DNA from 3 places in the Hydrogenophaga sp. L99 genome. Region 3 is predicted to be linked to each of the others. Evidence: predicted binding sites of a transcription regulator. Region 3 holds the regulator's gene; each other region holds the start of a gene.

Region 1 (2,264 bases), 580 kb from region 3:
GGCCAGGGTGGCGCCACCGTTGGATTCGAGGTTGGAACCGGCGTTGAAACCGAACCAGCCCACCCACAGCAGTGAGGCACCGACCATGGTCAGCGTCAGGCTGTGAGGCGCCATGGATTCTTTGCCGTAGCCAATGCGCTTGCCCAGCATGTAAGCACCCACCAGGCCAGCCATGGCCGCGTTGATGTGCACCACGGTGCCGCCAGCGAAGTCCAACGCGCCTTTGTCCAGCAGGTAACCGCCCGTGCCCCACACCATGTGGGCAATTGGCAGGTAGCTGAAGGTGAACCAGATGGCCGAGAACAGCAGCACCGCGCTGAACTTCATGCGCTCGGCAAACGAGCCCACGATCAGCGCGCAGGTGATGCCGGCAAACGTGGCCTGGAAGGCAATGAAGATGAACTCGGGGATGGCCACACCGGGGGTGAACGTGGCGGCCAGCGAATCCATGGTGACGCCCATCAGGAACACCTTGTCAAGGTTGCCGATGATCAGGCCTTCGCCGCCAAACGCCAGGCTGTAGCCGTACATGGCCCACAGCACCGTGATCAGCGAGAACACCACCATCACCTGCATCAGCACCGACAGCATGTTTTTGCTGCGCACCAGGCCGCCATAAAACAGCGCCAGGCCGGGGATGACCATCAAAATCACCAGCACGGTGGAAATCATCATCCAGGCCACATCGCCCTTGTCGACGGTTGGTTTGGCTTCTTCTGCGGCAGGCGCTTCAGCGGCCACCGCAGCAGCGGGCGCTTCAACGGCAGGGGCGTCTGCAGCGGGTGCGGCTTCGGCTGGAGCGGCCGACGCTGCATCAGCCGGTGCGGTCACCGCAGCCGGCGCTTCGGTGGTCTGGGCCACGGCGTTCAGACCGCCAAAGGCCAGACCCATGCCCAACAACAGGGTTGCAAGTAGTTTTTTCATGTCCGTGATCTTTCTTGAACTGTGGCGGTGATCAGAGCGCTTCTTTGCCGGTTTCACCGGTGCGGATGCGAACCACCTGTTCCAGCGAGGTGACGAAAATCTTGCCGTCGCCGATCTTGCCGGTGCGTGCAGCACCTTCGATGGCTTCGATCACGCGGTCCACCAGGTCGTCGGACACAGCGGCCTCGATCTTGACCTTGGGCAGGAAATCGACCACGTATTCCGCGCCGCGGTACAGCTCGGTGTGGCCCTTCTGGCGGCCGAAGCCCTTGACTTCGGTAACGGTGATGCCTTGCACGCCCATGCCGGAGAGCGCTTCGCGCACTTCGTCCAGTTTGAACGGCTTGATGATGGCGGAGACCATTTTCATGCTGTGATTCCTCTTCTAGATCAGGAGGGTGATCAGGCCGGCTGGCCCACACCACGGGTTGGATTCGGTTGCATTCACACCCAAGCATGGACCGTGCCAACTTTGCACGCCTGTGGCCAAAAACAGGTCGCCATGTGTTGCAAAAGCACCTCCATCCCCCAGACGTGTGCAGGCCGAAGGCCGCCCCTGTGCCATCATGAAAACTCTTTGCCACGCTCGGCGGGTGTCACACCAAAGACGTGCGCACCAAAACAGTGCAATACCGGAAACGGGCCTTCGGGGCCGTTCAACCCGGGTCATGCACCGAAACAGGGAGGAATTCACATGAGTCTGTCGTTGGTGCACAGCCGCGCACTGCTGGGTCTTGAAGCGCGGCCAGTCCAGGTTGAAGTCCATCTGGCCAACGGCCTGCCCAGCTTCACCCTGGTGGGCCTGGCCGATACCGAGGTGAAGGAAGCACGCGAACGCGTGCGCTCGGCCATTGCCAATTCGGGGCTTGAATTTCCATCCAACAAACGCATCACGGTGAACCTGGCGCCGGCCGACCTGCCCAAAGACTCTGGGCGGTTTGACCTGCCGATTGCCGTGGGCATCTTGGCCGCCAGCGGCCAGCTGGACGCCGCGCGGCTGGCGGGCTGGGAGTTTGCCGGTGAACTGTCGCTGGGCGGTGAGCTGCGCCCGGTGCGCGGCGCGCTGGCCATGAGCCTGGCGCTGCACCGCGCCGCTGACACCGAAGCCGCCGCGCAAACCCGGCTGGTGCTGCCACCGGGCAGCGCCGAAGAAGCCGCCCTGGTGCCGCAAGCCCAGGTGCACCGTGCCCGCCACCTGCTTGACGTGGTGGCCCACTTTCTGCACGAAAACGCCAACGCTCCCGGCGAGCCACCGCCCGACGACGGCGGCTGGGTGCGCCTGGCACCCACGCAGCTCGGCCAGGCGCCCAGCTACGCCGACCTGGCCGACGTGAAAGGCC
Region 2 (2,264 bases), 310 kb from region 3:
CGTCCAACGGCAAATAAGCTACGGGCTCTCCGGTGGTGCGGTCCACCAAAACCACCCAGTCGGAACGGTCTTCAGACATCAATGGCAGATACCCCAATGCGTCGGCTGCTCGACCACTGTGCCTTACAGCGCCGTCAATAAAGTCCACTTGATCAGCGTATCGGGCCCGAAGGGCGGCTAAAGGTTTTGCAACACGGGCCACCTCGGCGGCTTGGTCGCTGTAAGGCACCCAGCGGTCTGGGCGAAAGGCAGCGTAATTACCCGCCATGGACTGTTGGACATTCGCCAAGAAATCGGGGTCCGTGCCTTGCGCGAGGCGCACCCCCAGCGGTTTGGGGCCTGTGAGGCTGAGCGAGCGCAATGCCTCAGGCGCAAGCTCCAGGGTTCCGGGCGTTATGTCGGGCACGCTGACCACTCGAAACGAGTCTTTCTCAAAAGCCAGCCAAACGGGTCGCGCCTGTGCAAGGCTGTTTAGCCCATAGGTCAGTGCCGCGAGTTGGATCAGCACCACCAGACCGATGTCGCGAACCAGCTCGGCACGCGGCTTCTTCAGATCGTAAATGACCAGGGTTAGCAGCGGCCCGCAGACCACGTCGACGATCACGATCAGCCAGAACAGCCCTTGCCCCCCCGCCAACTGACCGTAGGGGCTCGGGTACCACATGCCAAAAACCAGCGCAGCAACGATCCCAGCCAGCAGCAGGCTGAGTAATAGGTGCTTGAATGCGGCGCCAAGAGCCGGTTTGAGTCGAAGGGCAAGGTTCATCTGGACGCAATTGACTGGATGTAAACAGCAACGAAAAAGAGCGCCGAAGCGCTCTCTTTCAGCTCAATGCTCAAATTAGCTTACTTGCACTCAGAAGGAGCGAAACGAGCAGGCAAGGTACCAGCCGCTTGGCCGACAGCCAGCTGGGCTGCGACTACGCCTGCAGCTGCACAGCGCCACCGCACTGAATCAGCAGGAGGCGTGAATGCTGCGGTGCCAACAGGCAATGCCACGCCAGGAAGTGCAGCGCCCAAGTAGGGCATCATCGTCAGCGTTCCGTTACCAGCAGCCGCAGTCGTGGTGATCGTGATCAAGCCGGTCGCAGGAGCGATAGCGATAGCGGCAACGTTGCGCGATGCAGTAGGCGCTGTGTAGCCGACAGAGTAGCCAAGCGCATCTGACGAAGGGTTGCCGGAAGCAAGGATGTCCTGAACGTTCACTTTGGCGGCTGATGCACCGACCAAGCCTTCTGACACACGGGCACGGACGGTGTAGTCCTGGTAAGCAGGCAGAGCCACAGCAGCCAAAATACCGATGATGGCCACCACGATCATCAGTTCGATCAGGGTGAAACCTTTTTGCATGGAACGCTTCATTTGAAAACTCCTTGGAAGGGAAAAAACAGGGTTGGGTCGGTTACGGGTTCTATTCAGCAGGGACCGTGCCAACCTGAAATGACGCTGTTTTCGCGGCCTTTTTCACGGTTTAGAACTTGCGGGTGACATTTTGTGTCTTGCCCCGCCGTTTTGGGGTGACAAAACTTGTCACATCAGGCCGCACAGACAAGTTTTGTCACAACTCAAACACCATGCCGGCGCTGAGCCAGCGGATGTCGTGGCACAGGTCTTGGGCGTGGCTGGGTGTGGCGTCGACGCGCTGTTGCCCCTGGGTCACCGCAGCCCGGGCTGGGGTCAATCACTCCTCAATGCCTCGACCGATGCATCGCTCAAAAATTGATTCCAGTGCGCGGTAGTCACAAAGCACTGCGTCAATGTTGGCTTGAACCCATTCACCGGGCTCTGCCTCCCACCAGCTGATCTGGTGGCCTGCGTTGATGATGATGTGCTCAAAGAGGATGCGCTGGGCGCGGCCGTTGCCTTCGCGGAACGGGTGAATCACATTGAGATCACCGAACAGTTGCGCCACCAGCCTGACCAGCTCCATGCGCTCAAACCCCTCGTACCACTGCGCCCTTCGCAGGCGCTCGAAGAGCTTCGCGGATTCAGGCTCCATGCGATGGATGTTGCAAAAGCGGGTGCCGCCCTTGGCGATGTCGATGCTACGCAGTTCGCCCGCCCAGTCATAGAGATCGGCAAACAACCGCTGGTGGATGCGCTTCAGATAGCCAAGGTCGTAAGGGGGAGGTGAGAAGTCGATTTCGTTGGCTGCGACGCTCGAGATCTCTCGTTCGGCCTCACTCAACAATGCATCGTCGAGAAGACCGAGACGATTCTTCAGGGTATCTGAGCCAGGATAGCAATAGGGGTCCTGGCCTGTG
Region 3 (2,264 bases):
TCGGGCGGCGAGCGGCGCCGTGTAGAGATTGCCCGCGCCCTGGCGACCAACCCGCGTTTCATCTTGCTCGACGAGCCCTTTGCCGGCATCGACCCGATCGCCGTGATCGAGATCCAGCGCATCATCGGGTTCCTGAAATCGCGCGGCATCGGGGTGCTGATCACCGACCACAACGTGCGCGAAACCCTGGGCATTTGCGACCGTGCCTACATCATCAACGAGGGGCACGTGCTCACCAGCGGCACGCCCGCCGAGATCGTTGAAAACGCCGATGTGCGCCGGGTGTACCTCGGCGAACATTTCCGGATGTGATGAAACAAGCCCCCACGCTCCTCCGCTGCGCGGGTCGCTGCCCCCCAAGGGGGCTGGGCCTGCCTTGGGGCGGCCCGGCGGCTGACCCGGCCACTTCGCCCACGCCACGGTGGGCGAGTGAGGCGCCGCTATTCAGGGCACCCGCGGATCCGGCTTTGCCGGTCCCAGGGTGCGCCCCCCTGGGGGGGACGCGCGCAGCGCGGCGGGGGGGCGGCCTGTGAAACAAGGCCTGTCCCTCCGCGTCTCGCAGCACCTGGCGCTCACGCCGCAGTTGCAGCAGTCCATCCGTTTGCTGCAACTGTCCACCTTGGAAATGGCGCAGGAAGTCGAGCAGATGCTGGACGAAAACCCGTTTCTGGAGCGCACCGACGAGATCGCCGACCGCGAAGCGTTTGGCCTGGAGCAGACCGACGCACCGGTGAGCGCGGGTGAGCAGATCACCGACGCCACACAGGCTGGGGCCGAGGCGGTGGCGTCCGCGCCCGAATACGACGGCCTGGTGTCTGAGCGCGTGTCCTCCAGCGACAGCACCACCGACAGCGCGCAAAGCGATGAGCTGGAAGGCCGCCTGGACGGTGCCACCCCGGTGGAAGAAAGCTGGGAAGGCGACGGCACCGTGGAAATGGCGCCCGACGACAGCGAGTGGGGTGGTGACGCACCGCCCCGCAACAGCGGCTCGGGCGACGACGACGAAACCGCCACTGCGGCCGACCTGGCGCGCGTGCCCGTCAGCCTGCAAGACCACCTGCACGACCAGGCGCGCTGCCTGCGCCTGAGCGACGAAGACCGCGCCGCGCTCTATTTCCTGATCGAGTCGCTCAACGACGACGGTTACCTGGAAGACACGCTGGCCGACCTGGCCACCGCCTGGCTCAGCCTGTCCAACCCCGGTGTGCTGACGGCCGACCCGGAAACCGGGGAAGACCCGGAACAGCTGGAGGCCCGCGAAGCCCTCGAACAGCGCCTCACCATGGCCCTGCATTTGCTGCAGCACATGGAGCCGGCTGGCGTGGGCGCCCGCGACCTGGGCGAATGCCTGCGCCTGCAGATCGAGGAAATGCGCAACAGCCCTGAGGCCCGCGCTGCCCTGGCCATTTGCAAGCAGCCGCTGGAGCTCATGGCCAAGCGCGACGTGAAGCGCTTGTGTGCGTTGTGTGGCATTGACGACGAAACCGCCCGCGCCGCGCTGGGCCTTATCGCGCGGCTGGAGCCCAAGCCCGGCCGCCGTTTTGTCGACGTGGAGCGCAACGTGGTGGTGCCCGATGTGCTCGTGACCCGCGCTGGGCGGGGCTTCAAAGTGCAGCTCAACGCCGAGGTGATGCCGCGCCTGCGCGTGCACGACGTGTACGCCAACGCCATGCGCGGCAACCGCGGTGGGCGCGACGGTGGCGCCAGCGGCGAAGCCGGCCACGCCGCCATGCAGCAGCGCCTGCAAGAAGCGCGCTGGTTCATCAAAAACATCCAGCAGCGCTTTGACACCATCTTGCGTGTGAGCAGCGCCATTGTGGAGCGCCAGCGCAACTTCTTTATGCACGGCGAACTCGCCATGCGCCCGCTGGTGCTGCGCGAAATTGCCGACGAGCTGGGCCTGCACGAATCCACCATCAGCCGCGTGACCACCGCCAAATACATGGCCACGCCGTTTGGCACTTACGAACTCAAGTATTTCTTTGGCTCGTCGCTGGGCACCGAAACCGGTGGCAACGCGTCGAGCACTGCGGTGCGTGCGCTGCTCAAGCAGTTCATTGCGGCCGAAGAACCGGCCAAACCGCTGTCTGACAACCAGCTCTCCGACCTGCTCAAAGAGCAGGGCATCGAATGCGCGCGGCGCACCGTGGCCAAGTACCGCGAGGCGCTGCGCATTGCGCCCGCGAACCTGCGAAAGAGCTTGTAACCCCCCGCGCCGCTTCGCGTCACCGCCACCCCAGCGGCCCGTCCTGAGCTTGTCGAAG

What was found. Region 3 encodes sigma-54, which starts transcription at its own class of promoters, with help from an activator protein. Its sites were predicted from a motif close to TGGCANGNAANCTGCTTT; they were not measured.
Region 1: the regulator sigma-54 is predicted to act here: its motif matches at 1,376-1,393, upstream of glnK (P-II family nitrogen regulator).
Region 2: the regulator sigma-54 is predicted to act here: its motif matches at 1,416-1,433, upstream of AC4QBL_RS18185 (pilin).

What each region holds. Positions count from the first base shown of each region.
Region 1 covers NZ_CM178972.1:3,539,458-3,541,721, forward strand. Annotated here, with positions in the region: gene AC4QBL_RS16980 (ammonium transporter) at 1-924, opposite strand, end outside; gene glnK (P-II family nitrogen regulator) at 956-1,294, opposite strand; gene AC4QBL_RS16990 (YifB family Mg chelatase-like AAA ATPase) at 1,619-2,264, shown strand, end outside.
Region 2 covers NZ_CM178972.1:3,803,834-3,806,097, reverse strand. Annotated here, with positions in the region: gene tfpZ (TfpX/TfpZ family type IV pilin accessory protein) at 1-766, opposite strand, end outside; gene AC4QBL_RS18185 (pilin) at 847-1,362, opposite strand; gene AC4QBL_RS18180 (hypothetical protein) at 1,559-1,681, opposite strand; gene AC4QBL_RS18175 (putative adenosine monophosphate-protein transferase Fic) at 1,682-2,264, opposite strand, start outside.
Region 3 covers NZ_CM178972.1:4,116,588-4,118,851, forward strand. Annotated here, with positions in the region: gene lptB (LPS export ABC transporter ATP-binding protein) at 1-312, shown strand, start outside; gene rpoN (RNA polymerase factor sigma-54) at 530-2,206, shown strand.